Regions from separate parts of the Sporosarcina sp. 6E9 genome, predicted to be linked through region 3. Evidence: riboswitches for the same ligand, from Rfam matches in the RefSeq annotation. Region 3 holds a riboswitch; each other region holds the start of a gene.

Region 1 (11,041 bases), on a different contig from region 3:
TCCAAGTGTATCTATGTATTGAAGGAAGCGGTGCTGAACGCGCGGAGTTAATCCGCGAACTATATGATGTCGGGTTAAACGGTCAAGACACAAAGTTTGTTTACCCAACTATAAAACCAGAAGTGATGGCATCTCTCTCTGAACTCCTTAATCTCCAACTGACAGTTAGTGAGGTCAATATGCGTGTTCAGATGTTACTGCGTTCACTTTCTGAAAATGTTACAACAGGCGGTTTTCATGACGATGAAATTGAAATGTACGAGTTTTATTTAAAACGAGTCGTCGAACGTAATAAAAAAATGCTCATAACGTAATTTCTTGCAAAAAAACCACCAATCACTAGCTGATTGGTGGTTCTTTTGATACTAGATTTCCGTTTTGTTCCATTTGGAAAACAGGCGCGGTACGTTCATCTTCACCGTCAAGCGTGACAAGTCTGCGTGCGCGGTTCATAATTTGAACGAATGCTTCATAATCGGAGCGAAGCGTTTCATTCTCGTTTTTAAGCTTGTTGATTTCCTTTTCTAGCTGTTTGATCGTGTCATTTGCTGCTTTTGCTGTTTGACGCCAACGGAACGATTCGCTATCTCCCGCACCCGAATGATGAAGACGTACAAGGTAGGCGATGACCGTATCTAGCGTTAAGGCTGATAGTGGAACCGATACCCTATTATCCTCGTTACTACCTTGCGTAGGGGTGTATAATTGCTGACCGCGTCTCTTAAAATCTTTACCAAGCATACGAATCGCTTGTTTTCTTTCTTTCTTGGCATCTTCGAGTTCTACTTCATAATCGCGCCGAACGACTGCATTCCATCTAAAGCCGCAAGCAGCTGCCGTACGATTTAAAGCATCACCGACTTCTTCAAAAGCGCTTAATTGAGTACTGCCTTCACGAACGTGTCGAAGAACCGTCTCTGCCAATAAAACATCATTATCTTCCATCCAAGCATCCTGCCTAACTTTCACCATAGTAGTGCCTCCTGCCATGTTCATAGTCTCTTTCTATTGATAGTGTGTACATCCATTCACTATTTTATTCACACATTGCCTTCACATTTAAAAGTTTCTTATTTCGTTTCATGCTTTCGGTGCCATCTTTTTTTGAGTACAATAGAATAAGGGAGTCACGGAGGTGTAAAAATGGACTACAAAAATGAAAAGTTAATTGAAGAAAAAGTGTTTAAGGATCCGGTTCATCGCTATATTCATGTTCGCGATAGAGTTATCTGGGATGTGATCGGAACACGTGAATTCCAACGGCTTCGAAGAATCAAACAACTCGGGACAACGTATCTTGTTTTCCACGGGGCCGAACATAGCCGGTTTCATCATTCGCTTGGTGTCTATGAAATCGTTCGTCGCATCGTAGACGATGGGTTTAGCGGTCGACCGGAATGGGATGATGAAGAACGGCTCGTCACGCTTTGTGCAGCACTTTTACATGATTTGGGACATGGTCCATATTCACACGCATTTGAAAATGTCTTCGATCTTGATCACGAAAAGTTTACACAAGCGATTATACTCGGGGATACCGAAGTAAACGCGGTATTGAAGCGCGTATCACCGTCCTTTCCCAAAAAGATTGCGGATGTCATTGGAAAAACATATCCCGACAAACTTGTCGTTAGTTTAATCTCGAGTCAAATCGATGCCGATCGTATGGATTATTTACAAAGGGATGCTTATTTCACAGGCGTGTCTTACGGTCATTTTGACATGGAACGAATATTGCGGGTGATGCGTCCGTCAGAAGACCAGGCCGTCGTGAAATCAAGCGGAATGCATGCGGTGGAGGACTATATCATGAGCCGCTACCAAATGTATTGGCAAGTTTATTTTCATCCCGTTTCAAGAAGTGCGGAAGTGATTTTAACGAAAATCCTTCATCGTGCTAAATATTTATTTGAAACTGGGTATGAATTCAAGCAAAAACCGGTTCACTTTCAAACGTTTTTCGATAAAACATTACGATTGGAAGACTATATCGCACTTGATGAAGGCGTAATGACAACTTATTTTCAAATGTGGACAAATGAAACGGATTCGATACTCGCCGATTTAAGTATGCGTTTCCTCAACCGGCGCCTTTTTCAATACGTTGAATTTAACCCGGCTGTGGAATACGAAAAAATGCATGAAATCAAAGAACTTTTTATAGCGGCAGGAATCGATCCAGAGTATTATCTTGTGGTAGACTCATCATCAGATTTGCCGTATGACTTTTATCGACCAGGAGAAGAAAATGAACGGCTTCCGATATTTTTGAAAATGCCAAACGGCGAATTAAGTGAAATATCACGTTCATCGGATATCGTCGACGCAATTTCAGGAAAACGCAGGACCGATCATAAACTTTATTTTCCAGAGGATTTGCTAGAAGCGGGCAAAGCAGAAAATCCGTTGTATCATAAAATTTTACAGATGTTGAAAAACTAGAAAGGGTGGACAACTTGTTGCAAGAACACGCGAAAATCGTGCAATTTATTTCATTGGCGGAAGAAGTTACCGGACGAAAAAAGCTCCAAAAAATGATTTACATCGCAAAAAAGATGGATTTCCCTTTCTCGGAGAAATTCGAACTACATATGTACGGCCCCTATTCGGAGGAATTAACCTTGCGAGTAGAAGAATTATGCGAAATGGGTTTTCTCAACGAACAACGCATTGACAAAGGATCCTATGTACAATACCAATATGATGTATCCGGCGAGGGAGAGCGGTTTTTAGAAACAGCTGACAAAGTTCCCGACAGCCTTTCCGATTTCATTCAAAAAATGCAAGTGAAGAGTTCACGATTTCTAGAGCTGGTCTCCACGCTATTATATTTCGACCACTTCGAGAAAAAAGAACAAATTGAAAAAGTTCAAGTCGTGAAGAATAAGTTGAAGTTTTCAGAAGAAGAAATAGCAGATGCATTTGTGTTTTTAAAGGACCTGGAGTTAATTTCAAATTAAAAGGCTGGCTACCGAAGATGAAATGTCTCGGTGCCAGCTTTTTTCAATGCAATGTCTAGCTTCGGGCGCCAGATACTCGGGTCATAAGCCGTTCTAACAAGGAAGAATTGAACTGCATTCTTCCCGGGCCTAAAGAACGCCACGCCGTTAGATCATCTTATGCCTGTCGCATCTGAGCGGGCGCCCTACGCTTTTCTTTAGAATATATCACGCATCAACAGGACGTTTTCCAGCTACGGAGTAATCATTCTTCGACATTTCTTCGATGAACACTACAACATTCTCAGCTGGTGCACCCGTCGTTTCTGAAACAGCTTCTGTAACTTTTTCGCATAGCGCACGTTTTTGCTCATCAGTACGACCTTCAAACATTTTTACAGTCACATATGGCATTTTCTTTTCCCTCCTTCAAAGTATCCAGTATACTAATGATATTATCAGAGTTGGAGGGGTAAACAAATGGGGAATGAACAAAAGCCAAAGCCGAAAATTGGGTTTACAATCATAAAAGATGATCCGACTGACGGTCACAAAGGATTCGGAATTGGATCATTGTCATTGGAAAATGTATCGCCGGTAATAATCGACGTTGAAGAAGAAGTCGCAACGATTGAAATTGGCGCGATGCATGCGAGAAGCCCGCTCGAACGAGGCATTCGATTTTTACCAACACGTGAAGAGTCCGCGAACGGAAAAGCATACTGGCTAATTTGGGTGACGATTGATTATAAAGAAGAAGGTCCATATTATTCGGGCGTAACGGCATGCGAAATGGTAATCGACCGATCCATCCGCCGGGGTTATAAAAACTTCGTTGACCATATGAATCGCATGGATCGCTCTATGAAGGGGAAAATCATGGTAGATGACATGGACGACACTTCGAAACGCGTCCTGGCAGACTTTTTAAAAGAACATAACGAAGAAATTTGGAATCGCAGTAACGCGGAATTACATGACGGGTTGCGCGTATAATCGTCAAAGTTTTGAACCGTTATCGACGTTTTTCAGGTAACTTTCGTCAGTTATAGTTGAATGTCCGGTTAAAAGTAAGTACACTTATTAATAGCTTGCGAATGTAAGCTAGGACTACCAAATTAGTTATCGTGTATACATGGAGAGTCAAACCAACCCAAGCTTGATTTTCTGTGTGTATAACCGGTTCTAATAGGTAAAAAAAGCTTCCTTTCCCTTGATATCAGGGAGAGGAAGCTTTTTTAATATGTCGTTGAGTGAGAAACGACTAAAGCGCATTAATCAAAAAACGAAAAGGGGAATAGATTGAATCCGCCATCTTCTTTGCTATTTCGTTTTTCTTGCAACGATTTATCCGTGCATAACTTTTGCGGCATATCTTTTTCTTTCACATAGACGAGCCGCTGCTTCTCGCACTCCGTTACAGCAAGACCACCCGTTTCTATATCGATAATAACGCCGTTCACGCCATCAGGTGGAATAAATGCCTCAACCGGCTTTCCGCTATGCGCCGCCTCCATAAATTCAATCCATATTTTTTTAGACGCAGCTTTATCCTCCGCACTTTCCAACCTAAAGTCAACATCATAACCCGTCCAAATTCCTGCCGCCAATGAAGGTGAGTAGCCGATTAGATGTTGATCCCAAAGTGTCGTGCCCGACTTTGCTGCATAGGTTCTGGTCATTTTGGGGCGCATCGACAACCCAGTCGCCGATGAATAATCATTGAAGACAGGATCGAACATCCCGGTCATGAGATGCGTTAGAACGAATGCGTCTTGTTCAGAAAGTACACGTTTAATTTTTTTGGTCGGTTTTTCATAGACAACTTTGCCTTCTGCATCTGTAATGGAGTTAATCGTCGTCGCTTTTATATCCAATCCACTCGCAGCAATTCGACTGAATGCATTCGTGATTTTTAACAATGATACTTCTGTCGTGCCAAGGGCAGTCGCAGGCGCAGAAGCTAATTCAACATCTAATCCAAGTCGATTTGCCATGCCTTGATAGTTTTTTTCGCCGACTTCTTCCCAAGTTTTAACTGCATACACATTATCAGAAATGGCCAAAGCTTGAGCAAGCGAAATGGGATGAGACGCAAACTTACCATTCACATTTTTCGGTTCGTAAGTTTTTTTATCATCATACGTGAAAATCGTTCTTTCAGGAAGCAAAAACGTCAGTGGATTAAACCCGTTTTCCAAGGCGGCGGCATACAATATCGGCTTCATCGCTGAACCAGGTTGGCGTTTCGCCTGAGTTGCTCGATTAAAGGGGCTTTCATTATAATCCACGCCGCCGACAATTGAAGTTATGCCACCACTTTCAGGTTCAATGGAGATAAAGCCGACTTGAAGTCCGCTCTTGGGCATCCATTTCGCAATCACATCTTCGGCCGTTCGTTGATGATGCTGATCGAGTGTCGTTCGAATTGTCCATCCGCCTTCAGCAGGAGAGCGACCTTTCTCTGAGAGGATTTTTTCAGCTTCTCGCCACACTTCATCTAGAAAATACGGCGCAACTCGTTTGGCGTCAATCCATTCTTCAGCTTTCAATGCAATAGGAACTTCCATCGCGCGCTTTGCCTGATCTTCAGTGATGAAACCTTGATTTCTCATTAAAGCCAAAATAAGTTCTTTCCGTTCATTCGAATTATTGGGATGGTCAACTGGCGAATATACTGAGGGACCTTTTGCAATCGCAGTGATGACTGCAGACTCTTCTAAAGTCAAATCCTTCGCGGACTTACCAAAATAATACTTACTCGCAGCTTCCACACCATACATCCCATGACCGAAATAGACTGTGTTTAAATAACCTTCCAAAATCGTATCCTTGTCATAAAATAACTCCAACCGATAAGCATATAGTGCTTCATTAATCTTGCGCGTCCATGTTTTTGCATGTGTCAAATAGAGATTTCGGGCATACTGTTGAGTAATCGAGCTTGCACCTTCAGCTTTTCTTCTCGTTTTGACATCTTTCAAAATTGCACCAGCAATTCGTTTGAAATCAAACCCGTGATGCTCATAAAAGTTCCGATCTTCAGTTGCAATAACGGCATCCAATACAAAAGGTGAAATTTCATCCAAACCAACCCAATACCGTCGCTCAGCCGTGAACTTATCGCCAATTTGATGGTCATTATTATCTAAAAAAACCGAGGCTTTCGGAACACTAAGCGACGGCGCGCCAGTTATTTGCGCATAGAGTCGAAGTGAACCATATAATGTGAGTAAAGCTGTAAGCATTGTCAAAGTTAGTAATGAAATCCTGCGCCAAAAAAGACGTCTATTTTTCTTTTTTACATAAACTGTACGTCGCATAATATCCCCCGTTCCGACTATCTTGTTCTTTGTAGTATGCAACGCAAATCAATAGATTAAACGGAACGAATTACATTAATTAATAATAATGACTGCCTTAATTGGAATATTGGACAGAAAAACGCTATAATAAGAAGATATTTTTATGAAGAAGGTGAACGAGGTGGAATCGAAAAAGATAGGTCAACCTGTACGCATTCGGCTTCATTCATCAATCCGACATCCAGGACAGGAAATCGAGAAACATGAATTAACAGCAAAGGGTCGATTAATAGAAAAAGCCAATTCCTTCTATTTGAAATACGATGAAGATCATAATGGGGAAAACATCCAAACCACATTAAAAATGAGCGAACGAGATGCACTCATTATGCGAAGCGGCGCGGTAAAAATGCGACTCCCTTTTGATACAGAACAAAACAGGGTTGGTGAATACGGCAACGGTCCTGCAACATTTGCGTTACAAGTGAAAACGAATCATCTTGAATTTATAGAGGAAGCCAATGGTGGTCAATTCAAAGTTCAATATGAATTACATACAGAAGGATCGCTTCTCGGAACTTACAAATTAAACATCACCTATACGGAGGGAACAAAATGAACGCAGTCGAGCAAATCCAACAAAAAGTGAAATCAGCCATACACGAAGCAATCCTTCAGGCAAAACTAACAGAAGAAAATATACCATCCATCATGCTAGAAACGCCGAGAAATAAAGAGAACGGCGACTACGCAACAAATATCGCGATGCAACTCACAAAGATTGCGAAAAAGCCGCCTCGTGCAATTGCAGAAGCCATCGTTGAACATATCGATAAAGAAAGTGGATCTATTGAGTCCATCGATATTGCAGGCCCAGGCTTTATTAACATCACATTGAAAAAAGATTATTTACAAGAAGTCGTGAAAACTGTTCTTGACCAAGGCGCGTCTTATGGCCGTAGTAACTCTGGAAACGGGGAGAAAATTCAAGTCGAGTTCGTATCCGCAAATCCAACAGGTGATCTTCACTTAGGTCACGCGCGCGGTGCGTCAGTCGGGGATTCCCTATGTAACGTCCTTGACTTTGCGGGCTACGATGTCGAAAGGGAATATTATATCAACGACGCGGGCAGTCAAATCGATAATCTAGCGCTATCCGTTGAAGCACGTTACTTCCAAGCGCTTGGAGAAGAAAAAGAACTTCCAGAAGACGGCTATCACGGGCAAGATATTATCGATATTGCTGGAAAGCTAGTTGAAGACTTCGGCGACAAATATAAAAATATGCCAGAAGAAGAACGCTATGCATTTTTCCGTGAATACGGGTTGAAATATGAACTTGAAAAGCTTAAAACAGACTTGGAAAACTTCCGCGTGCCATTCGATAACTGGTTTTCAGAATCCACATTATACGGAAGCGGAAAAATTGAAAGCGCGATGAACAAACTTCGTGAGAACGGTCATATCTTTGAAGAAGATGGTGCCACTTGGTTCCGTTCGACGACATTTGGCGATGACAAAGACCGTGTGTTAATAAAAAAAGACGGCTCTTTCACATATATCACGCCTGATATCGCTTATCATGAAGACAAAATCCAACGTGGTTTTGAAAAACTGATTAACATTTGGGGCGCAGACCACCACGGTTATATTCCGCGAATGATGGCAGCGATCGAAGCATTAGGATACGGAAAAGATAAATTAGAAGTAATCGTTGCCCAAATGGTGCATCTATACAAAGACGGAGAGCGTATGATGATGAGTAAACGTACTGGAAAAGCTGTTACTTTACGCGAGCTTGTCGAAGATGTCGGCCTTGACGCCGTTCGTTATTTCTTCGTGATGCGTTCCGGCGATACACAAATGGATTTCGACCTCGATCTAGCAGTTTCCGAGTCCAATGAAAACCCAGTGTACTATGCACAATACGCACATGCGAGAATCTCTTCAATTCTTCGTCAATCAAAAGAATTGGAACTGAATCCATCTGCAGAAGGCGCTGCATTATTAACGGCAGAACGCGAAATTGATTTGTTGAAAAAAATTGGAGACTTCCCGCAAGTCATAGCGGACGCAGCGAGAATGCGCGCACCACACCGCGTAGCAACCTATATTCAAGAACTAGCAGCAGCATTCCATTCATTCTACAACGCTGAAAAAGTCTTGGATTCTGCTAACCGCGAATTGTCTGAAGCGCGTCTAGCACTAATCACAGCAACACGCACAACCATCGCGAACGCCCTAAAACTAATCGGCGTATCAGCACCAGAAAAAATGTAATCACTCTTACCACCACACCCGAGAAATTGTTGATGACAGTTTCTTGGGTGTTTTTTTGAAATTAAATAGTTAAATGAGTAATGGATAGTTCGGGAAGATTATGGTACTTTTAAATTTACGGTGAGTGTAGGTTGACGTAGAAAAAAGTCATTATTCTAGTATAAATTTTACTAGGTTTGTTGATTAAAAAGTACAAGGGGGATGTCATTGAGAAAGCTTTTATCGATACTACTAATAGTCGTTGGTGGGGGCTTTTGCCTTTTTGCAGCTTGGCAATTTGGAGACTCGTACTTTCAGCAAGATAAAATGTTGAAAGAAGCAAAAGCATTTGTTTCAGATGAAATCATCTCACGTGATGAATTAACACCTGAAAATACTGACGCTTATAACGACCTAATCGAAGGTGACTCAATCGGTATTTTATACATCCCGCGACTGGACCGTGAAATTCCAATTATTGAAGGAACCCATGAAGACGAATTAGCCAAAGGTGTCGGCCATTTCAGCAGCACAGCCTTACCCGGTCAAAACGACCAAATCCTATTGTCAGGACACCGGGATACGGTATTCCGCCAATTCGGGGAACTCGAACACGGCGACGAAATCCATGTCAAAATGAAAAACGGTACATTCGTCTACACAATTTTCGATACAGACATCGTCGACGCCGATGATCGCACAGTCATCCGTTCAACAGCCCCTGATGAAATTCTAACATTATCCACTTGCTATCCATTTTCGTATATAGGTAGCGCACCGGATCGATACATTATCTATGCGAAATAACACGGTGGCTTTTCACTGTAATTTGCTAATGTGCGTTTGCATTTATCTAATTATTCTTATATGCTTACATGGAACGTGGTAACTTATGACAATTAAATAGTAGATTTTGGTTCTTTTGCGTAAAGCAAAAGATTAAAAAGGAATCAGGTGAAAAACCTGAACGGTCCGGCCACTGTAAATGGAATGCGCTCTCTAGATTTAGCCACTGGTGAATAACTGGGAAGGCAGAGAAAGCGATGAACCATAAGTCAGGAGACTTGCCAAAGTCAGTATGCAAATAAACACCTTCCAGGAAAAAGGTATGCATCGTGTAGAATTCAATTCGTCTATTATGATTGAACATACATAGGCTCTATCTCTTTTTCTGGAGGTAGGCCTTTTTTATTTGCATAAAATCAGTAGTTGGCATAAAGGATACTTAAAAAGGGGAGAAAGAAAAGATGGATTTGCAACGATTGTTAAGGTCTGGATTATCGTTTTTATTAATCTTGGGATTAGCTGTGTCACCAATAACCGTAGTTTCTGCAAATGAAAACAATGAGCAGGACATTAATACGGAAAAAACAGTTGAGGATTATGCTGAACTGACACAAAATGCAATTGATTTGGCAAGCGCTAACATCATTGAAGCAGGCGTCCATAGCGAATGGGAAGCAATAGGACTAGCGCAGGCTGGGAAAACCGTTCCAACAAATTACACAGATACATTCAAACAAAACATTGAAGACCAAATAACAAAAGGTCTTGAAAATGGTCGATTTAAAATAACGGATAGCGAACGTCTCGCTATGGCGGCGGTCGCAATTGGAAAAGATCCTCGGGATGTTTATGGACATAATCTAATCGAATTGATTTACAACAGTCCAGACCGCGAACTTTGGGATGGTTCGGTGGAAGATACACTCACGTACCAGGGAAATAACGGCATAATATTTGCTTTAACAGCGTTAGATACAAAACATTTTTCAATTCAAGAAGGTGCCAAATGGACACGTGAAAAGTTAGTTGCGGAACTTTTGGGCAATCAAATTGAAAATGGTGCTTGGAGTTTGTTTACATCATCTACAGGCGCGGCGAGTTACGATATCACAGCGATGGCTTTAATTGGATTAGCGCCATACAATAATCAGCCTGCAGTGAAAGAAGCGATTAATAAAGCGGTTTCATTTTTATCTGAAAAACAAGGCGATACTGGCGGATTTAATGATCCATGGAATGGCGGCATTTCTGTAGAGACGACGGCTCAAGTAATTATTGGATTAACTGCGAATGATATTGATCCGCTTGGTGAACTGTTTACGAAAAATGGCATTAACCTAATGGATAACTTACTAAGCTTCCAGGCTAAAGATGGTGGATTTAAACATTTAATAGATGATACGAGGTCCAATGGAATGGCGACTGAGCAAGCTCTACAAGCCCTTGTCGCTTACAACTATTATGTAAATGGCCAAGGTAGACTTTATGACTTTACTGATAAAGTTATAGAACCGGAGCCAGAACCTGAGCCTGAGCCTGAGCCGGAACCGGAACCAGAACCAGAACCAACACCGGAGCCGGACCTTGAAAAAGTGATAAAGATCGGCAATGTTGTAGAAGTGTTTAAAGGTCAGAAAATTATCATTGAAGACAGTTCAACAACCCTTCAAATGCCGAAAGACCTGCCCGATGGGACAACATTGCAAGTCACGATGCCTTCGAAAGAGAAACAATCGCATGAAGGACTAACAT
Region 2 (11,041 bases), on a different contig from region 3:
ATTTTTCCCAGCTTTTGCTTCCGCTAAAATTATGAATCAATACGGTGACAGGCTCGGCATTTGCTGCCCATTGTTCTAGTAAGGCGACTCGGGCGGCAAAATATGCGGTTACATTGTCTGGAACTGATACATAATCCCCTGCTTTTTCACCGATGCCGCCTGAATTGTCAGTTGTAAGCATAAAACCATTGCCGATATCCATTGCGTTTCTCATTGAAATCCACCTAATCCTTTGCCTTTCACATGTTTTAGTGCCGGGAATATAATTGCTGCGATCACGGCATTTATCACTGTCGCGATGAAAATGGCTGGTACTGCGCCTATGAAGAATGCCGGTGATATAAGAAAGTAAAATGGTAATGGTGCGAGTAAGCCGTTTGCGCCGATAAAAACAATCCATTTCAATACGTTCTTTTTTGCTTTATGAAGGCGCGCGAAAATCCAGACGATGATGAACATTTCAAGTGCAATGAGCAGATGAAAAGGACCGAGCGGAAATCCTGCATACATAGCCGATGCCGTATGACCCAAAAGTGCCGCGGTTCCTGAAAAAATGGGTGGTAAAAATGCTGCCGCTAGAAGGGCCGGGGCAGAATCGAGTGCAGTTGAACCGATGCCTAGCGGGATTTTCACTAACCCGCCAACTGCACATAAGGCAGTAAACATGGCGGTTAGTGTTAGATGTTTAAGTTTCATTTTTAATCCTTTTTCTTATCGGTATTCTCTGTTCGAAATACCTTCGCACTACGTACATATTCATTATCCGGAATGTTGATGCGTGAGTTTGCGATGCGAGCTGCGACGAAAAAGTAATCGGAAAGTCGATTTAAATAGCGACTGACAACTGGTGATACATCTACCTCCGCTTTCATCAAAGTCACCGTTTGACGTTCAGCGCGTCTAGTAACTGTGCGCGCAATGTGTAGCGATGCAGCCGCAGGAGATCCGCCTGGTAAAATGAACTTTTCAAGTGGCGGTGCCTCATTCATTAAATCATCAATTCGCTTCTCCAGCACTTCAATTGGTTCTTCCGTTAATTTATAATGGCGTTCTTTCATGACGTTTGAAAGATCTCCGCCCCCGTCGAATAACTCATTTTGAATCGCTTCAAGGTCTTCAAGTAAATCTGCAAATTTAGTTGGATCGAGTTCCGTCATTGCCTTTCCTACGAATGAGTTTAGTTCATCCATTGTGCCATAGGCTTCAACGCGAAGATCGTCTTTGTCGACACGTCCACCTATTAAACTTGTTTTGCCTTTGTCCCCAGTTTTTGTGTAAATCTTCATCTTCTATTCTCCCCTTTTCTTTATGTTTTGCGGAATGCCGTACCAAACCTTTGTTACTTCACTCGCTTCTGCGAATAGTCGTTGATACACTCTGCCGCATGTATCACGTAGTTTTCGAAGTTCAGCCTCCATCGGCACAATGCCGCGACTAATATCGGTTAAAATAACAATAGCTGGACGATTTTCTACCGCTTCTACTATCTGATCAATAGCTTTTTCTTCACTTAATTCACATTGCGCCAACCAATTTTCTAGTCCCGCTATGACAACGGCATGCTTTCCGGGCGCTGGTACTTCTCCCTCATGCCAACTTACGCCTTCTGCATGCTGCTTACTTAGTAATTTTTGAACAAACGCTCGTTTCCCGTTATGGGCACCGCCGATAATGACGTGCATTTTTTCCCCTCCACAAAGTCGTTACGATGATTCCATTTCAATGACCAAATCGATCCATGTGGAATCCTCCAGAACCAAAAGTCTTGTTTTTTAGGTGAAAACTGCGTTAACATCAACCGGATTGGACCGCCATGAGTGACGATAAAGTACTCCGATTGTTCTTCAAGTAATTCTGTAAGTGCAGCAAGTACTCGTCTGTTCACTTCCTGTAAACTTTCCCCATTCGGAGGTTTGTTTTCATAAGGATCATCTATCCAAGAACGATACGTCATGTTATCTTTCAACATTTCATACGTTTTTCCTTCCCAAGCACCGAAATGACTTTCACGGAACCGCTTGTCAGTTTCATAAACCGCTTCAGGAAAATACAGTGCTGCGCTTTCACGACAGCGCAGTAAGTCGCTACCATAAACGATTGTAGGTTTCCGAGGCAGCCTCGCTGAACCCGGTTCGTCGGTTGGTAAAATCGATTCGTCTGTCCAACCAATGTACTGCCGTTTTTGATTGCCAAGTGTGGGAAGATGACGGATTAAATGAACAGTAACACCGCAATCCATAAAATGACCTCCATCCCTTCAATAAATGCGCCTGATAAATCGCCTGTTACGCCCCCGAAATGTTTTAAGGACCAGTGACGAAAGCGTAAAATTCCGATTGCCAACAGGATGAATAAGAGAAGTGGAACGATAACACTTTCAACCATAAGCCAGACTGCGATTAAGATAGCGATTCCACTTAGTGATGACACGATGACCACGATTTTCGAATGAAGTTTTTCTTGAAAAAAGTACGCGAGCCCTGAACTTTTGGCGGTAGGTGTCTTAGAAAAGTAAATAGTCATCCCAACACGTGCAAGAAAAGGGATGGCGAGAAACAATATAAAATACGCGATACCTTTTTCCAAGATTTCGTTAAACAGCGCAATTTTTATTAGGATAAGGAATAGTAGCGCCATTGTACCGAACGCGCCAATTCTTGGATCTTCCATAATTTCAAGACGTTTTTCCCTGTCTTGATAGGAAAAGAATGCGTCCCCGGTGTCGGTCCATCCGTCGAAATGCAAACCGCCTGTTAGTAGGATTCCCGTCAACACGATGCATACAGCGGCGAGGAATGTGCCTGTCGAAAGTCCGCTTAATAGTAGTTCAGAAACACCGTACATCAGGAGTCCGATTGTCGCACCGACAAAGGGAAGCGCTATGTACATCGCCGTCACTTCTTTTCGACCAAGCGGCAACTCTTTTCGTATCGGAAGCACAGTGAAAAATTGAAGTGCCAGTAAAATCCCGTTCATATTCATCCTCCGCGCTTAAGATTTGAGTTGTTGAGACGACTTCCAATATGTGGCCACACCAAATTCCATTTCGATGGCATTGCTTGCTTTTTTCACGATGTTTTGATGAAGTTGGCCTAACCATTTACGATAGGTTTCTGTTTCCTTATCGATTGGCCGTAAATCATCGAGTATTTCGTTTGATACGATGACGAACTCTCTGGCTTTTAATAAAATCGAATCGATTGTTTTGTAGAGTTGCGTTCCTTTCCGCTCCATGCAACCTGTTTCTTCGATACAAGACGTCCCTGTTTCCCACCCAGCATACAATTCATTCGCCAGCCAAGTTGTTAAACAATCCCAGAGGACGAAATCATTTTCCCGAATGAATGGAATGACTTCTTCCAACTTCACCGGTTGTTCAATCGTCAACCAGTTATTTTCAGCGCGGTCTTGTCGATGGGTTTTTATGCGTAGCCCCATTTCAGCGTCCGTCACAGTTCCGGATGCAATATAGATGAGCCGGCCATCGCAACTTTCAGCTTGTTCGACGAGTATCTTTTCGGCAAAAGCACTTTTCCCGCTTCGAACACCACCGCTTATGAACGTCAGTTTTCCGCGAACCATTTTGCCAACTCCTCTTTTAAGACAGCCATTTCTTCAGGGTTCTTCATGCCGATTCTCAACCACTCACCGTCCATGCCGTAGAAGTTCTCTGAATGTCGAAGGACGATTCCTCTATGTAATAAATCTTCATGGAGTTGACGTGTTGTTCGGTTCCCGCCTGGTTTGAATGAAAGAAAGTTCACGACGGAATCAGTCACTGTACAACCGTTCATTTCAAGAAACACTTTCAAACTGCTTCGTTGGGCATCGCTCTGTCGAATCGACTTTTCTCGGTACTCAGCTTCGCCCAAACATAATGCGCCGATTTGCGCCGCAATGCCGTTCACATTCCAATGCGGAGTATGTGCTTTGATTTCTGAAATAATGGTTGGATTTGCGACGGCATAACCGAGACGTATTCCAGGAATGGAATACATTTTCGTCATCGAACGGACGATGATTACGTGTGGAAATTCTTTTATCCCTGATATGAATGATAGCGATTCATCTATAAAATCGATAAATGCTTCGTCTAGGACGATTTCGCAGTTCACTTTCGCGCCGTGACGAACTAGTTTGATCAGTTCTTCCCGCCCAGGTAAGATTCCTGTCGGATTATTTGGTGTACATAAATAGAGTACGGATGCATTTTCCATTGCTTGTTGAATGTCATTCATCGGTAATTTGAATCCACTTTCTTCAGTGGATAGAACACGAACGATTTCAACGTTTTTCGCTTTCAATGTTGCCTCATATTCTGAAAAAGTCGGATGGACAATCACTGCGCTTTTTCCTCTGTACCTTTCAGCAATCAGTGATAATAGTTCCGCTGCTCCGTTTCCTAAGATCAAAGATTTCCTGTCAATTTGATGGAAGTTTTCAGCGGCCGTTAAAAACGGCTCCCCTTCAGGATCAGGATATTGATTTATTCGACCCAACAAATCGGCCCATATTTTTTTGACGCTACTCGGCGGACCTGCTGGATTGACATTTTCACTAAAGTCCAACACATTATCCGGCGGAATGACACCGAGTTTTTTGTATAGTTTAAATGGATTTGCGCCATGTTCAGGTAATTGCATAGATCATCACTCCTAAGACTGTACCTATAAACCAAAAAAAGAACGAAATGACATGTAGTTCAAATATAGATGCTTTTATATGCGTCGCATCCAATGGAACCAGAGCGGGTCCGAGCTTTGGCCGCTCTGAATTCCTCCCCCGATACGTTGCTTTTCCGCCTAGTGAAACGCCTAGTTGCCAGGCAGTGGCTGCTTCCAAGTATCCGCTATTCGGACTTGGGTGTCGACGGGCATCTTTTAGCCAACCTGAAAATCGTTTCAGAAATGGGAGCTGGCTTTTATTTGGTGCATAAAGAATCAATAATAGTCCGGTGATTCGTGCTGGAATGAAGTTAAGTAAATCATCAGCGCGTGCTGAAAACTTGCCGAATTTCTCATAACGCTCATCTTTATAGCCAATCATTGAATCCAATGTATTGACTGCTTTATACAACCATAATCCCGGTGCACCGAATAAGAATGCCCAAAAAAGCGGCGATGTGACCCCATCTGCAATGTTTTCCGATACCGTTTCAATCGTTGCTCGTGAAATTTCACTTTCATCAAGCTTATCGGTATCTCGGCCGACAATCCAAGATAGTTTTGTCCGCGCATCGGAGATTTCACCTGCGATAAGTGGATTGTAAACGTCCATTGCAGCATCTCTCAAGCTTTTTTGTGCGAGACCGACGGCGATTAGAAGACTCTCTATCGCAATGCCCACCAATAAATGGAGAGAATATGCAAATTCGACAAGGACGAATACAATCGAAAAAACAACAATCACAGTAATTATAAGCGTGATTGCGCCTTTTAACGTACGGTTTTTCCCTTTATTGAACCGAGTCGTCAGTTGAGTAATTAGCGTGCCAATCCAACGGACGGGATGTGGCCATTTCGGTGGATCACCAATGAGGCGATCCAGAAAAAAACCAATTGCAATGGCTATGAAGTGCGCCGGTATCAAGTTGACCATCCTTTCGCTTTCTTATACGCTTGAATCGCTTTCACGGTGCAATCGAAGACTCCTTGTGCGATGAGTTTGCCTAGTTCCGTAATTGGACCCGCGTATGGAAGCATTTTTCCTTGTTGAGTAGCTGCGATAAGGATACTGTCTGTAGACGTTCCAGTTGCTATCGTTTCGGTTAAAGGATCTTTTATGTTTTCTACTTGAAGCGCTTTTGACTTTGATTCAGTTGCGGTGATCATCGCTTGAATAAATGCTTCATCCGGTAATTGTCCATTGATGATGACCCATGTATTGATTGTGCCTACTTTTGGTGTTTCATCGCGTGTGATGGCTTGCGATACATCGACTGCATTGCCGATTCCAGCAGTCACTGCAATATATACTTTTCCGAAGTCGCCCGCATATTCGCCTATTTCAACGTGTTCTGTCGTAACGGCTGTCATCATTGCCACGGTTTCAGTTAATGGAAACCCCTTTGTTTCTAGATACGTTGCCATTTCGCTTTTCACATCATCGTGGTTATAAGTACTGTCCACATGACGGTTTACAAAAGTCCGATACCACCCCATGCCCGCATTATGAACTGCTGATGATACAGTTTTTAGCGGTTGACTGGCTCGGAAAACGACAAATTCTTCTGAGCTGAAAAAATTCTCTCTGGTCACTTTTGCAACTATTTTTTCACTATTAACATCCGGAAGTAATGTGATTTGCGGCTTTGGCAATTCCGGATGCGGCTGTGTTTTTACGCGCGCATGATAAACGGTTTCTATCGATTGTTCTTTTACGACTTCTTGCGGCGGGCCAATTGTTGAAATCTTGCCGTTGTCCATAAGTAATAGTCGATCACAATATAATGCAGCTAAGTTAATGTCGTGGAATACTGAGATAACGGTAAGTCCTTTTCCGACCGCTTCTTTTCGTATTGTGTCCATCAGTTGTTGTTGATGGGCAATATCCAAGTGGTTTGTCGGTTCGTCCAATAATAAAATCGGAGCGACTTGGGCGAGTGCCTGGGCGACGAAAACGCGTTGCTGTTCCCCTCCCGACAATAATTCAATGGACTGGTTTTCATAGCGCGTGACAGCTGTGCTTTTCATCGCTTCCGTAACGGCCCTTTCGTCTTCATTTGACCAAGATGAAAAGATTCCTGTTTGGTGCGGATATCTTCCAAGTTCAACTGTTTCTCGTACTGAATGAGAAAATGCATGGGCATGAAGTTGGGGCAAGACCGCTACTTTTCGAGCGAATTCCTTTTGCGTGTAATCGGATGCCTTTTTTCCGTCAATCGTTACCGAACCGCCCGCGGCAGATAAAATGCCCGATATTATTTTTAATAATGTAGACTTACCGCTGCCGTTCGGTCCTAAAATGCCGAGCACTTCGCCTCTTTTCACGTCGAAGGAGACAGAGTTTACGACTAACTCATCGCCGTAGCCGCCTGATAGGTTTTCAACTTGTAACATATTACATCGCTCCTCTTCTTCTTTGACGGTAAAAGATGAATGCAAAGACCGGTGCACCGATAAATGCGGTAATGACGCCGACTGGTAGTTCTGTTGGCGAAATGATGGTGCGCGCGACTAAATCGCAAATGATGAGTAAAGAAGCGCCGTTCATAAAGGATAATGTTAATAAATGACGGTGATCCGTTCCCCACATGAGTCTCGTCATATGTGGAACTACTAAACCGATAAACCCAATCGTTCCTGATACGGCAACGGCTGATCCGGTTAGAATTGACCCGCCGATTAAGATCATGAATTTCCGTCGTTTGACGTTAACGCCGAGGTGATGCGCACGTTCTTCGCCGAATAACATTGCATTTAATTCCCGACGGTTGAACCAAAGTATGGTCGATCCGATGATGACAAAAGGCAGAATCATTGTGATGTAGTTCCAGCCACGCATTGAAACGCTGCCGAGAAGCCAACCAATAATCTGCCGTAATTCTTCGCCTGTAAGGGCAATCATGAGGGATAATACAGACCCCAGAAATGAGCCAAAAATAATTCCTGTTAATATTATGGTTTCCATTTTCATCGCTCTGTCAACGAGTCGCGCAAACCCTAACACAAGAAACATCGTTAGCGCGGCGCCAATCATACTGAAAACCGGTAGCGTATAGTTGCCTAGAACCGGGATGGATAAACTGAAAAAAAGTGTCATCACAGCACCAACCGAGGCGCCGGATGACACTCCGAGTGTGTAAGGATCTGCAAGTGGGTTCTTCAAAAGTCCTTGGAATGCTGCACCGGCAATCGCCAATGATGCACCAACAAGTCCTGCCAATAAAACCCTCGGCATACGGATTTTCCATAGGATGTTTGTCGCGATTTCGTCCGCTTCCCTATTCCATAAAGTACTTAAAGGGATATCCACCGTACCGATTGATACACCGAGCCACATCGCCACAACAAGTGTGGCGATGGATACGATGTAGGCAACGCTTGATTTATTCACCGAAAACCTCTGGATAAATTGCCTTTGCATAAGCTTCAAGTCCTTCAGCAAGACGCGGACCTTGGCGGCTTGTGATGTTTTCATCTACTTGAACGACTGCTTTTTCTTTGATCGCTGTAATTGTGCCGAAGCCATCACGTGCGTAAACATCTTCAACGGCAGTGTCTATGTAATCGTACATAACGACAATGACGTCTGGGTTACGTTTAATAATTTCTTCTGGATCCATTTGAACCCAACCTTCTTGGTCTGCTGCAATATTTTCTGCGCCGACTAAGTCGAGTAATTCTTGTGCAAATGTTTTCGCACCTGGCGTGTAAATTTCAGGAGCCGGTGACGTTTCAACAAATACCGTTTTTTTCGTATCGACGTCTTTTACTTTTGCGACGACTTCATCTACTTTTGTTTTCATATTATCGATAATTTCAGTTGCTTCTTTTGTTTTCCCTGTTGCTTTACCGATTGTTTCAATCGTTTCGTACGTTTCTTCAAAGTTCAACGCATCTTTCACAACAAATACAGAAATTCCCGCATCTCGAATTTGCTGATACCCTTCTTCAGACATTCCGTATGCTGATTCATGTCCGAAAACGATATCTGGATTCATAGCGATGATTGCTTCAACATTAAATTCCATTGCACCGATTTTATCTTTTTCAGCAGCTTCTGCCGGATAATCATCGTAATCACTCACACCGACAATTTCATCCGCTAAATCAAGACCAAATAAAATCTCTGTGTTACTTGGAATCATAGAAACAATTTTTGTTGGCGCTACTTCAATCTTTACTTCATTGCCCACAGCGTCCTTCAATGTAACTGGGAATTCTGCTTCTACTTCTTCTCCAGCTACATTTTCTGTGTTGGATTCGTTTTCTTTCGGTTTATCATCGACCGCATTTCCTCCACATGCAGCGAGCAAAAATACTGCCAAAATCGATGTAAGCATTAACTTCCATAAGTTCTTCATTCTATTTTCCTCCATTATTTCCAAATAAAAATCCCCCGTATTGCTACGGAGGAAAGTCATCAGTAAAAATCTAATGGCCAAATGGGCAGATTTTCACCAATCCTATTCCTCGTAGGTTTCGGCAGATTTCATAAAGGCAGGTCTCCTGGCTCGTGTTCACAGCGTTTCGCGTCTTCCCGGAATTTACCAGTGACGTTCCTGCGAATTGCTCACACTTACAGTGGCGGGACCGCGTCGGCATTAAACCGACTTCCCTTTTAACCTCGTTCGTTACAGCGAGGCACCTTTATGTTTGGTCTGTTAGTTAAGTTCACCCTTTAGTATACTTATAAATTTCTAGCGTGTCGAGATAATGTGACGAACTGCTTGCGTCAAGTTTTTGTAGGTACTATGTTAAGCAAATTTTTTCTCATCTTAGATCGTTATGTATTCCATTTTAATCAATACCATATAAGCTATGTTGATTTCCGTTACGAGCGGACGCGTTCCGTGGGGCGTGCGGTTAGCCTCCTCGTCGCGAAAACCGTGCTCCTGCGGGGTCTAACCTGTCACGCTAATCCCACTGGAGTCGCCGCTCTCCACTCCAATCAACAGAGATTACTTATAAATAAAGTGCCGTACACGTAAATAACAAAATAAATTTGTAACACAGATTGAAAATAACCACCTAATAAATGCTGGACTGCCGCTTGTATCTATATCTTGTTTAATTTGTTTCCATTTTCGTCTCTAACTTAGTTTCCAAGAGACCATATTTTCTCTGAAAACGTTGTAAAATTTTTAACCAACTTGCACCAAAAACAATGATGAAAAATACATTACTGACACTATGTGCTAGATCAAAATAAATACTTGCCATATAAATTCCAATAAAGGTTTCTCGTGTCATATTTTCCAAGTTGCCGACGATAATCCATAAATTCATAAACCACCCGAATACATATCCCCAAATAAATCCAAAAACGCACTTGCCCCAAAGCTTAGTCATCCACCAAGCATTTCGCAACAGACCAGCACTCATTCCCATCATACCCCATGCATACATTTGCCAAGGCGTCCATGGACCTTGTCCGAGAAATATATTCGATACGATTGCAGCAACTGCACCGACGATAAAACCTGATTCCGCACCGAAAACTAAACCAGCCATAATAATGACGAATGAAGTAGGCTGAACACTTGGCAATCCTGCAAAAGGAACACGGCCTACCGCAGCGATTGCGGCTAGCATGGCTAAAATAACGATTTCCCGAACAGCCACATTTCGCATTTCAAATCGAACAAAAAATGGAATCATGATCATGCTAATGATTAGAAAACTGAGCAGCAAATAAGCGTTGTAGTGAAATACTGCAATGGACAAGACAAGTAAAACGAAAATAACAATCGAGACAATGGCTAGGTAACGCTTATTGTTAATGGCCATTTTGCCAAAGCCTTCTCAAGTGTAAGGGCTTCTCTAGTTTCACTGACGCGGGTTGCTCGATTGATGGTTGTTGTGTAAAAGTAATTGTCTTTAAATAATTCCTTCGGTGTTCCACTCACCGTAATTTCACCATTGAAAATCATTGCGCACTTTTCCACATTTCGAGCGGCAAATTCTATATCATGCGTAACCATAATAATCGTCATTCCAGCGTTATGTAATTCCTTCAAGATTGTTGACAGTTGATTTTTCGAAGCTGAATCGAGTCCTTTTGTCGGCTCATCGATAAGTAAAAGAGTTGGAGATTCAATCAACATGCAAGCAAGCGCGGCTTTTTGAATTTCCCCGCCGGAGCAATCATGGGGATGCCGTCCACGTAAATGTTCGATATCGAAAGTTTGAAGAAGTTCCTCGATTTTAGCTGCGCCATTTGGAACTTCATGCCGAATGACCGCTTCTTGCATCTCTTGTTCGATTGTATCGTAAACAAAATAGGTTTTTGGATTTTGCGGAAGATAAGCAATACGATCAAAATTCACTTTTGCACGCGGCTTATGAATATTTTCCCCTTGAAGAAATACTTTTCCTCT
Region 3 (11,041 bases):
ATAACAGGCGATTTTTTTAAATTCTTTGCAAACGGAAAGCAGGGCAATGCTAAATCGCCCATATGTGTGTGAGCGGGTTGTTCTAACATATTTATATTCAAGGGAATCGGACTAAATTGTTGCAACACATGCATGACCTCTGTTTTCATCTCATATTCCTCCTTTTTGTCAATAAAGTGAAACTTCAATCCGTGGGGTGTTCTTCCCCACGGATTGTTAGTTGAACCAATCGGGCATTTACGGGCAGTTGACTCCCACCTATTCTTATCGTTTATCTCAAGTCTTGAGGTGGGAGTCTCACTGCCCGTTAATGCGGGACAAAAAAAGCCCCCGCCTCAAATAAATGAGGCGAAAGCATAACTTCCGCGGTACCACTCAACTTGCCCGTGATCGGGCCGCTTACTCATAACGGCGAGACACCGACTTTTCCTACTTAAATCAGAAAAGTATCTCCGAAGTGCGCTTCACAAGCATTCTTTACTAGGCTTTCACTGTCCCCAGTTCGCTGAAAAAGAAAAGTTTGTTACTCTCTTCATCCAAGATGTTGTAGATGACTATAGCAAGCATTTGCAATGGCGTCAATATGATTATTGGTCTTTTCTATAAATTCACTACTAAAACATATTTTATAGGAATTAGTGTGTTTTGGCACCTTCACGGTGGTAAATCATATACATGATGAACCACAGTGCACCGACTACCAAGATTGCGACGTATTGTGGGCTAGATGCGATAGAGACAAAAAATAGGGTAAGGAGTGTAGCGGGAAAGAGGAAGTTCATGGCATAAAAGGATTTATACGCAACACGATATTGCTCAAACTTTTCTCCTTCATCCAGATTTTCAAAAATTTCTTTGTATCCGTCTATTCGTTTCAGATTTACGAATGCAGCAGGACTGTATTTATTATGGAAACTAATCGCTTTCATTTGAGCATAGATCGCAAAAATAAAAATCGCAAAATATAAAATAACAATTACGGTTGCAAGTAAGTCATAGCCAAAGTCCCATTCTATTCCGACGATGAAAGAACTGGTAGCCCCAATGATAAACAATAAAGAAGTAGAGCCGACAAATTTATGGGCAACTTTTTCTTTTCTTGCCTCAAGCTCATCGATGTTGATCTCTGGCGTGTCCTTTTTATCAGCCTGATTCCAAATCAATCCAATACGAATGGACATGACAAGTAAGATAGCGAGCATTCCAAAAGCTATCAACTCTTTTCCATAAGGTACGCTGGGGCTGAACCCATCCCATAATATAACAATCAAACCGAAAGTAAACGCGAACCCAACAGCCATAAAGAGGCTAAGTGAACCTTTCTTTTTCTTCATTTCTCTTCCTCCTTTATTGAAAATACTTCGTCCACAGGCAGTTGAAATACTTTCGCGATTTTCATCGCAATTAAAATAGATGGTAAATAATCGCCTCGTTCAATTAAACTAATTGTTTGTCTTGAGGAATCGGTTAATTTAGCTAACTCAGTTTGACTGAGTCCGTCTCTAGCACGTAATTCTTTTAAACGATTAAGTAATATCGCCATCGTATTTCCTCCTCTTCATACCTAGTGTATATCTTTATAGTCATAGTGACAACTATTGTTGTCATTATGACTATTTTAATTGTCGACACGAGAAAATAATGATGAAAAATTCCTCTATGCATAAAAAGTAATATGAACAGTTTTATTCAGAACTGTTCATAACTTTTCCTTCTGGAACATGAAAGAGTATGATAGCAATTAACATGTTGTGGATAAATTACTTGTGGATATGTGGATAAGCGAGTGATTCTCGCATGAAAAACTTTTTACCTATTTACGATTAAAACACCATATGTTAGGGTATAGGAAGTGAACAAGGCACTATATATAGTATTGAATGATGGAATGGTACCGGAGGAAGAATGGAGTTCAGTTCTTCCTGTAGGAAGAATGAAGTTCAATTCTTCTTTAATCGGTTTAATAGGGAATCCGGATAATCCGGAGCTGTCCCCGCAACTGTAAACGCGGACGACCGCCTCAGAATGCCACTGTGGAAAAATCCATGGGAAGGTTTTGGTGGAAGATCGATGCGTAAGCCAGGAGACCTGCCTTTCATCATCAAGCGACACTTTCTTCGGGGGTTGAGAGGTGGAAGCGAGCGGGTTTCTTCCGTCTATCTTCTAACTTTAGAAGAATATTCAAGGACGCCCATTCTGTTTCCAACTTAAAAAATCCATGAGCGATAGCTCTGCCGAAGAGGCAGACCTATCGCTTTTTCATGTCGAAAATCGATTTACATAATTGGGAGGAGACGGAATAACATGACGACTAAAATTAAAACACCAAAAATTGATCAGCTATTACATAAATTACAAAACGAGTTTGGCGAACAGAAAATAGCACCGTTACTTAAAGTGAGCGCACGTTGGATAGAAAGGCATCCTGACGGGCAACGTTCTGAATGGGCGAAGGCAATGGTGCTCGAGGCAATCAGTTTTGTCGCAGAAGACGAAACTTACTGGACGTTTGTTGCTGCAAGAATTTATCTTGAAGAAGTCTATGCGCACGAAGAAAAGCAACGCGGTAAATCGGTCTATGCTGATTTTGCTGGCCATGTGGAAAGTTTAGTGCAAAAGGGTTTATACACACCCGTATTAACCGAAAAATACTCAAAAGCAGATTTGGATTATCTGGGAAGTGTCATTGAACCCGAACGAGACAAGTTATTTACCTATATTGGATTAAAAACGTTAATAGATCGTTATGTTGCAGTTGATTTCACTAAAAAGCCAGTGGAACTTCCGCAAGAACGTTGGCTCGTCATTGCCATGACGCTAATGCAGGACGAAACGGAAAATCGTCTAGAAAAAGTAGCTGAATCCTATTGGGCGATGAGCAATTTATATATGACCGTTGCAACACCTACATTGTCGAATGCAGGAAAACCACATGGCCAATTATCAAGTTGTTTTATCGACACGGTAGACGATTCTTTGCAAGGCATTTACGACAGCAATACAGATATCGCCAATTTGTCGAAATACGGCGGCGGAATCGGTGTTTATATGGGGAAAGTTAGAAGTCGTGGCTCCTCGATTCGTGGATTTAAAGGTGCATCAAGCGGTGTTCTACCATGGATTAAACAATTAAATAATACAGCGGTTAGTGTCGATCAGCTTGGTCAAAGACAAGGTGCGATTGCTGTATACCTAGATGTTTTCCACAAAGATATTTTCACATTCCTCGATTTGAAATTAAACAACGGGGACGAGCGCATGCGGGCGCATGATATTTTTACAGGCGTCTGTTTACCGGATATTTATATGGAGGCAGTCGAAGCACGTGGAGATTGGCATCTGTTTGATCCGCATGAAGTTCGGGAAGTGATGGGCTATTCACTGGAAGATTCCTACGATGAAAAACGGGGCGAGGGTTCATTCCGTGAAAAGTATGCGGAATGCGTCAATCATCCAGAACTTAGCCGAGAAACAATGCCGGCGATTGACTTAATGAAGCGAATTTTACGAAGCCAACTAGAAACAGGCGTGCCGTTCATGTTTTACCGCGACGAAGTGAACCGTGCCAATGCGAATAAACATGAAGGAATGATTTACTCATCGAATTTGTGTTCAGAAATTGCTCAAAACATGAGTGCGACGGAATTTGAATCTGTCACACTCGAAGATGATATTGTTGTTACCCGTTCAAAACCAGGCGACTTTGTTGTTTGTAATCTGTCTTCCATTAACCTTGGAAAAGCAGTTCCAGCGAACGTGTTAGAACGACTAATTAAAATTCAAGTACGCATGCTCGATAACGTCATTGATTTGAATAAAATCCCTGTCGTACAAGCGGCTCGAACAAATTCTAGATACCGTGGAATTGGACTAGGGACATTCGGTTGGCATCATTTACTTGCACTGAAAAATATACAATGGGAATCAGACGAAGCAGTAGAGTACGCTGATACATTATATGAACGGATTGCTTACCTTACTATTTCCGCTTCGATGGAAATATCAAAAGAAAAAGGGGCCTATCCTTTATTCGAAGGATCCGACTGGCAGACTGGAGACTATTTCGATAACAAAGGATACGATTCAAAAGAATGGCGTGAACTGCGCTTTGAAGTGGCAATGAATGGGATGCGAAATGGCTATTTGATGGCTGTTGCACCGAATTCTTCCACATCGGTAATTGCAGGTTCAACTGCTTCCATCGATCCGATTTTCAAACCGTTTTTCCATGAGGAGAAAAAGGATTATAAATTGCCAACAGTGGCACCGGACTTGGATCATAATACGTATGACATTTATCGCCGTTCCGCCTATATTGTCGATCAACGTTGGTCCGTCAAACAAAATGCGGCTCGGCAGCGCCATATTGACCAAGCAATTTCTTTCAATATTTACGTCCCGAATACGATTCGTGCTTCCGTTTTACTCGACTTGCATATTCAAGCATGGAAGTCAGGCATGAAAACAACTTATTACACGCGTTCAAGCGCCACGGATATTGCGGAGTGTGAATGGTGTCATTCTTAATCGCTTATGCAACTTGGAGCGGAAACACAGAGGAAGTTGCGGAGCTTATTGAAGAGGTTGTCTTGAAATCGGATATCGACGTAACAAAATACAGAATCGGTACGGGGCTACTTCCCGACGTACGTGCGTTTGATGCACTCATTATTGGATCGTTTACATGGGACAAAGGCGCAACGCCTGATGAAGTGAAAGATTTCGTGGCGGAAGTAGGCTATAAACCTTCGAATGTTTACGTTTTTGGAACTGGCGACACGCAATTCGGCGGAGATGCATTATTTTGCAGTGCTGCAGTAAAGTTAGCGCGATTTTACGAGTCGAAATATGCACCGCTGAAAATCGAACAAAGTCCAAGAGGAACACAAGAAATCGATGTAATTAATTGGACGGAAGGGGTTATCAAACAATGGTCACACTAAACAGAGTAAAAGTATTAAATCCAGCAAACCCAAACAAATCAACCGCTATTTTCGGCGGAAAAGCCAGCGGAATTCTAAATTGGAATGATCTTGCACACCCGCACTTTTATAAACTAAGGCAACAAATACGTTCCTTGTTTTGGACAGCAAATGAAGTTGATATGACACAAGACGTCAAGCAATTTTCAACGCTGACCCAACCTGAACAAGACGCATTCTTGAAAATCATTGGTTTATTAGCAACGCTGGACGGTCCGCAAACGGATATTGCGTTAAAGATTTCTCATTTTACAACCGATCCCTCCGTCAAATCATTAATGGCGACAATTGCGGATCAGGAAAGCGAACATAATCATAGTTATGCCTATGTGCTTTCATCTGTAACGACGTTAGATAAGCAAATCGCTTCATTCGAAATGGGTCGAACCGATGAGGTTTTAATGCGCAGGAATGAACGCATTGTCAACGTGTACAATGAATTTGCAGAAAGACCGACGATTGATTCTGCGTTAAAAGCAATGGTCTATACGACTTTACTGGAAGGGCTATTTTTTTACAGCGGTTTCGCGTTCTTCTACAATTTGGCGCGCAACCAGAAGATGGTCGGAACATCGACAATGGTGTCGTATATTAACCGCGATGAGTTACAGCACGGAAAAGCAATTAGCGACATATTCCGCGCAGCCTTAGCAGAAAATCCAGAATACAATACAGATGAGTTCACAGAATGGATTTACGATCAATTCCGCCACTCCGTCGAACAAGAAGTCGCGTGGAGCCAGTATGTGTTGGCAGATATTGACGGCATCGATCTTGAAGAAATGGAAGGCTACATTAAATACCGGGCCAATAAAATGCTGCGGATGCTCGGACTCGATGAAATCTATCCAGAGTTCACCAACAATCCTATGAGATGGATTAAAGCCTACGTGGATAGTTTCGATGATACGAAAACAGATTTCTTCGAACAAGCCTCTAGGCAATATGTCAAAACGAGTGATTTGAATGGGTTTGATGATTTATAGGTTTTGATTGTTTTCACACCGCTGGAACGGGAGAGGGAGAGGACTTCGAACTCAATTGCGCGGACTTCAATCGCAGGTATTGCAATAATTTAAACATAAGGATATAACTACGCATCGCCACGCTGGTGCGTAGTTTTTTTATTCATTAAATCCTCGAAATTGTGATTTATATCATATCCAGTCATAATAATCTCTTCTATTATATAGACAACGGGTTAATCCTAAAGGGTACTTCTCGGTAGACCATGTTTTACGTTTATTGGGTAGATTCCCTAATGGGGTAGAGCCCGCCTATAAATTTAACGAAATGATATGCATACAATAGAGGAGGAATTAATGATGGGAACAATTTCAATGGAAATGAATGTAGCTGATATTGTTACTGCGGTTCCATGGTCTGCAGATGTTTTCAGGAAACACCGGATTGACTATTGTTGTGGTGGAAAAGTGTCGTTACTAGAAGCAGCTTTGGAAAAAGGAATTCAACCCGATGTCGTCTTTGAAGAGATTACTACTGTGAAAAAGACACAGGATAATCGTGGTAACACGCATCCGTCTAGTTTTGGAAACAAAACATTGATCGCCTACATCCAAGAAAACTATCATCAAAACTTACGTCAAGAATTGCCTTCATTAGCACCCTATATAACAAGAGTTTCCCGTGTACACGGAGAAAATCACCCACATCTGCGAAGGTTGCAGGATTTATTTAAAGAGTTGCGAATTGAACTGCTGGATCATACGGAAGATGAAGACCGAATTGTATTTCCGCTTATGATAGAATTTCTAGACAAACCGACAGACAGATTGAAAGAAAAGTTGAAACCGCATGTTTTCGAACTCGAAGAAGAACATGAAAATGCCGGAAAGTTGTTGCGCGAACTGAGGGAAATCACGAATGACTTCACGCCGCCAGAAGGTGCTTGCGGCACATATCGTCTCGTTTATGCACGCTTGGAGAAATTAGAAAAAGAGACGTTCGACCATGTACATCTTGAAAATAATATCTTATTTGAACGAGTTCGAGCTGAATTATAAATGAATTAAAATTGCCTATCTACTGTACGAGTGGATAGGCAATTTTAATTTATTTCTATATAAACTGTATATTCTTTCAGGTTGAGGGTATTCCCTATAAGAAATAGGACAAACCCTAATAGGAAGATGCACGATTACCTATTTATAATGAAGAGTAGATGAATGGGCTGAATGTTCCTGTCATAGAGTAGTCATTCAAAAAGGAGTTGTTAGTTCGATGCAAAAACAGAAAAAGAAAAGTTTCGGATTGAAGTATTTTAAGCCGATTGAACGGTTCTCTGGAAACTGGTCTGTCCTGGAAGAAAAAAGTCGTGACTGGGAAAACATGTACCGTCAACGTTGGTCTCATGACAAAGTAGTACGAACAACACACGGCGTTAACTGTACAGGGTCTTGTAGCTGGAAGGTTTTCGTGAAAAACGGGATTATTACATGGGAGAATCAGCAAATCGACTACCCTTCATGCGGACCCGATATGCCGGAATTCGAACCGCGTGGCTGTCCTCGTGGCGCATCCTTTTCATGGTACGAATACAGTCCGCTTAGAGTGAAGTATCCATACATACGAGGAAAACTATGGCGTATGTGGGGCCAAGCTTTATCAGAATTAAAAGATCCTATAAAAGCATGGGCAAGCATCGTCGAAGATCCAGAAAAAGCAGTTGAATATAAAAAAGCGCGCGGTAAAGGCGGTCATGTTCGCGTTAATTGGCGTGATGCAACGATGCTGATATCTGCACAACTCATCTACACAATTCAAAAGTATGGACCAGATCGAATTGCTGGTTTCACACCGATTCCTGCGATGTCAATGGTTAGTTACGCGTCAGGGGCAAGGTTTCTATCATTACTCGGTGGAGAAATGCTCAGCTTCTATGACTGGTATGCAGATTTACCGCCGTCATCGCCGCAAATTTGGGGTGAACAGACGGATGTTCCAGAATCAAGTGACTGGTACAACTCCGGTTATATCATTATGTGGGGTTCAAACGTACCACTAACCAGAACGCCGGATGCTCATTTCCTAACTGAAGTCCGCTATAAAGGAACGAAAGTTGTTTCTGTCGCACCGGACTATGCGGAAAGTGTTGTTCACGCAGATGACTGGATTGCAGCAGATCCAGGCTCAGATGCCGCAATTGCGCAAGCAATGACGCATGTTATTTTGGATGAATTTTATCAAAAACGACAAGAGCCAATGTTCCTTAATTATGCGAAGCAATATACGGATATGCCATTCTTAATCACATTAGATAGATATGAAGATTCTTATAAGGCCGGTCGTTTTCTACGCGCAAGTGATCTTGGAAGTGATTCGGAACATGCAGAATGGAAACCGGTCATTTACGACGAAACGACGAATGAAATCATTGTACCGAACGGAACGATGGGGCAACGTTGGGAAGAAGACGCGAAATGGAATCTGATTCTTGACAATGAAGACGGAACACGCGTTGAACCAGCCTTGTCAATTGCTGAACACGGGGCAGACTGGGAGGAAATTGTATTTCCATTCTTTGATAATGTTGCGAATGGAACATTCAAACGCCCAATCCCGACGAAAAAAGTATTGATGGCTGACGGTACAGAACGTCTCGTGACAACTGTTCACGATTTAATGTTAAGTCAATATGGTGTGAATCGCATTGGAAGCAAACTTGAAGCATCAGGCTACGATGATGCAACGTCATTCTATACGCCTGCATGGCAAGAAAAAATCACGAATGTGAAACCTGAACTTGTTACGCAAATCGCACGTGAGTTCGCGCAAAATGCGCTAGATACTGGCGGGCGATCTATGATTATCATGGGTGCAGGGATTAACCATTGGTTTAATAGTGATACCATTTACCGGGCTATTTTAAATCTGGTGACATTGACCGCATCTCAAGGCGTAAACGGCGGCGGTTGGGCGCATTATGTCGGCCAAGAAAAATGTCGTCCGATTGAAGGCTGGAGCACGATTGCATTTGCTCGTGATTGGCAAGCGCCACCTCGACTCCAAAACGCGACGTCTTATTTCTATTTCGCAACTGATCAATGGAAATACGAGGAAATGGGGGCAGATCTTTTAATGTCGCCGACGGAGGGCAAACCGCGTTATGAACATCCGGCGGATTATAACGTTTTAGCCGCACGACTCGGTTGGTTACCATCCTATCCTCAATTTAATAAAAACAGTCTTGTATTCGCCGAAGAAGCAGCGAAAGATGGGAAGACAACAACTGAAGAAATCGTCGCGCATACATTGGAGCAACTAAAATCCGGTGAAACAGAATTTGCGGTAGAAGACCCAGGTGCACCTGAAAACTTCCCGCGCTCCCTGTTCGTCTGGCGTTCGAACTTAGTTTCGAGTTCTGCGAAAGGGCAAGAGTATTTCATGAAGCATTTATTCGGCGCTTCAGACGGCCTGCTTGCGACGGTGAATGATGAATTGAAACCGGAAGAAATGGCATGGCGAGATGAAGTAGAAGGGAAATTGGATTTACTTGTTGCGCTTGATTTCCGAATGACGGCAACACCGATGTATGCCGACGTTGTTCTACCGGCGGCAACTTGGTATGAAAAACACGACCTATCATCAACCGATATGCACCCATTCGTCCATCCATTCAATCCGGCGGTAGATCCATTATGGGAGTCGAGATCTGACTGGGATATTTACAGATCACTAGCAGAAACTTTCTCAGAAATGGCAAAAGTACATCTGCCAGGTGTTTACAAAGACTTAGTCACAACGCCACTTGCGCATGACTCGATACAAGAAATTGCACAACCGTACGGCGAAGTGAAAGACTGGAAAAAGGGCGAGGTCGAAGCGATTCCAGGTAAAACAATGCCAGCAATGACGATTGTCGAACGTGATTACACGAAAATTTATGATAAATATGTCACGCTTGGGCCTTTACTTTCAACAGGTAAAGTCGGCGCGCATGGTGTAAGTTTCTCTGTTGCAGATGAATATGAACAAATGAAAGGTATTAACGGGACTTATTTCGACGAGTCCATTAAAAACGGCTTACCGAAGCTTCACACTGCAAAACATGCGGCCGAAGCGATGCTGACATTATCATCTGCTACGAATGGTCGGGTTTCACAAAAAGCATTTACTGCAGCTGAAGAAGATACAGGCGTCGAGTTAATGGATATCTCTGCTGACCGAGCTGCTGAACGATTTACGTTCGCGAGTATAACCGCACAGCCGCGTGAAGTAATTCCAACGCCAGTATTTTCAGGGTCGAATAAACTCGGCCGTCGTTATTCACCATTTACAACGAATATCGAACGGCTTGTTCCGTTCAGAACGTTGACAGGTCGACAACATTTCTATATCGACCACGAGTTATTCCTAGATTTCGGAGAAGCGTTACCAGTTTACAAGCCGACGCTTCCACCAATGGTATTTGGACCACGCGACAAGCAAATTATCGGTGGACAGGACTCGCTCGTATTGAGGTATTTAACGCCGCACGGAAAGTGGAACATCCACTCAACGTATCAAGATAACCAGCATATGCTCACATTATTTCGCGGTGGGCCAACAGTTTGGATTTCAGATGTAGATGCAGCTGAACATGATATTGATGACAACCAATGGCTTGAAGTATACAACCGAAACGGTGTTGTCACAGCGCGTGCCGTTGTCAGTCACAGAATGCCGAAAGGAACAATGTTTATGTATCACGCGCAAGATAAACATATTCAAGTTCCTGGATCAGAAATTACAGACGAACGAGGCGGAAGTCATAACGCACCAACCCGGATTCACATGAAACCGACACAAATGGTCGGTGGATATGCGCAACTTAGTTATGGATTCAACTATTATGGACCAATCGGAAATCAGCGAGATGTTTACGTTGCAGTTCGCAAGATGAAGGAGGTAAACTGGCTTGAAAATTAAAGCGCAAGTAGCAATGGTCATGAATCTAGACAAATGTATTGGATGTCACACATGCAGCGTCACATGTAAAACGACATGGACGAACCGTGAAGGCGCGGAATACATGTGGTTCAACAACGTCGAAACGAAGC

Evidence for each region. Region 3 has a riboswitch for cobalamin ahead of J4G36_RS12050 (ribonucleoside-diphosphate reductase subunit alpha). Riboswitches for the same ligand answer to the same signal wherever they lie in the genome.
Region 1: it holds a riboswitch for cobalamin, as region 3 does, so the genes downstream of both, J4G36_RS11440 (LPXTG cell wall anchor domain-containing protein) here and J4G36_RS12050 (ribonucleoside-diphosphate reductase subunit alpha) in region 3, are expected to answer to the same signal.
Region 2: it holds a riboswitch for cobalamin, as region 3 does, so the genes downstream of both, J4G36_RS11415 (ABC transporter substrate-binding protein) here and J4G36_RS12050 (ribonucleoside-diphosphate reductase subunit alpha) in region 3, are expected to answer to the same signal.

Annotation. Positions count from the first base shown of each region.
Region 1 is NZ_JAGEMN010000001.1:2,333,236-2,344,276, reverse strand. It holds gene lipL (octanoyl-[GcvH]:protein N-octanoyltransferase) at 1-314, shown strand, start outside; gene J4G36_RS11485 (RsfA family transcriptional regulator) at 340-972, opposite strand; gene J4G36_RS11480 (HD domain-containing protein) at 1,144-2,442, shown strand; gene J4G36_RS11475 (YwgA family protein) at 2,457-2,960, shown strand; gene J4G36_RS11470 (2-hydroxymuconate tautomerase) at 3,168-3,353, opposite strand; gene J4G36_RS11465 (YwhD family protein) at 3,420-3,935, shown strand; gene J4G36_RS11460 (transglycosylase domain-containing protein) at 4,214-6,262, opposite strand; gene J4G36_RS11455 (YwiB family protein) at 6,408-6,863, shown strand; gene argS (arginine--tRNA ligase) at 6,860-8,524, shown strand; gene J4G36_RS11445 (class D sortase) at 8,726-9,310, shown strand; cobalamin riboswitch at 9,401-9,589, shown strand; gene J4G36_RS11440 (LPXTG cell wall anchor domain-containing protein) at 9,751-11,041, shown strand, end outside.
Region 2 is NZ_JAGEMN010000001.1:2,318,493-2,329,533, forward strand. It holds gene J4G36_RS11360 (hypothetical protein) at 1-214, opposite strand, end outside; gene J4G36_RS11365 (ECF transporter S component) at 211-696, opposite strand; gene J4G36_RS11370 (cob(I)yrinic acid a,c-diamide adenosyltransferase) at 699-1,286, opposite strand; gene J4G36_RS11375 (bifunctional adenosylcobinamide kinase/adenosylcobinamide-phosphate guanylyltransferase) at 1,290-1,682, opposite strand; gene J4G36_RS11380 (histidine phosphatase family protein) at 1,622-2,239, opposite strand; gene cobS (adenosylcobinamide-GDP ribazoletransferase) at 2,212-2,976, opposite strand; gene J4G36_RS11390 (bifunctional adenosylcobinamide kinase/adenosylcobinamide-phosphate guanylyltransferase) at 2,992-3,582, opposite strand; gene J4G36_RS11395 (pyridoxal phosphate-dependent aminotransferase) at 3,564-4,643, opposite strand; gene cbiB (adenosylcobinamide-phosphate synthase CbiB) at 4,630-5,598, opposite strand; gene J4G36_RS11405 (heme ABC transporter ATP-binding protein) at 5,586-7,058, opposite strand; gene J4G36_RS11410 (FecCD family ABC transporter permease) at 7,060-8,001, opposite strand; gene J4G36_RS11415 (ABC transporter substrate-binding protein) at 8,048-9,025, opposite strand; cobalamin riboswitch at 9,144-9,328, opposite strand; gene J4G36_RS11420 (ECF transporter S component) at 9,732-10,451, opposite strand; gene J4G36_RS11425 (ABC transporter ATP-binding protein) at 10,424-11,041, opposite strand, start outside.
Region 3 is NZ_JAGEMN010000002.1:85,229-96,269, reverse strand. It holds gene argS (arginine--tRNA ligase) at 1-149, opposite strand, end outside; T-box leader at 342-548, opposite strand; gene J4G36_RS12060 (DUF3169 family protein) at 636-1,334, opposite strand; gene J4G36_RS12055 (helix-turn-helix transcriptional regulator) at 1,331-1,543, opposite strand; cobalamin riboswitch at 1,921-2,110, shown strand; gene J4G36_RS12050 (ribonucleoside-diphosphate reductase subunit alpha) at 2,305-4,527, shown strand; gene J4G36_RS12045 (flavodoxin) at 4,515-4,943, shown strand; gene J4G36_RS12040 (ribonucleotide-diphosphate reductase subunit beta) at 4,931-5,968, shown strand; gene ric (iron-sulfur cluster repair di-iron protein) at 6,308-7,006, shown strand; gene J4G36_RS12030 (nitrate reductase subunit alpha) at 7,224-10,910, shown strand; gene narH (nitrate reductase subunit beta) at 10,900-11,041, shown strand, end outside.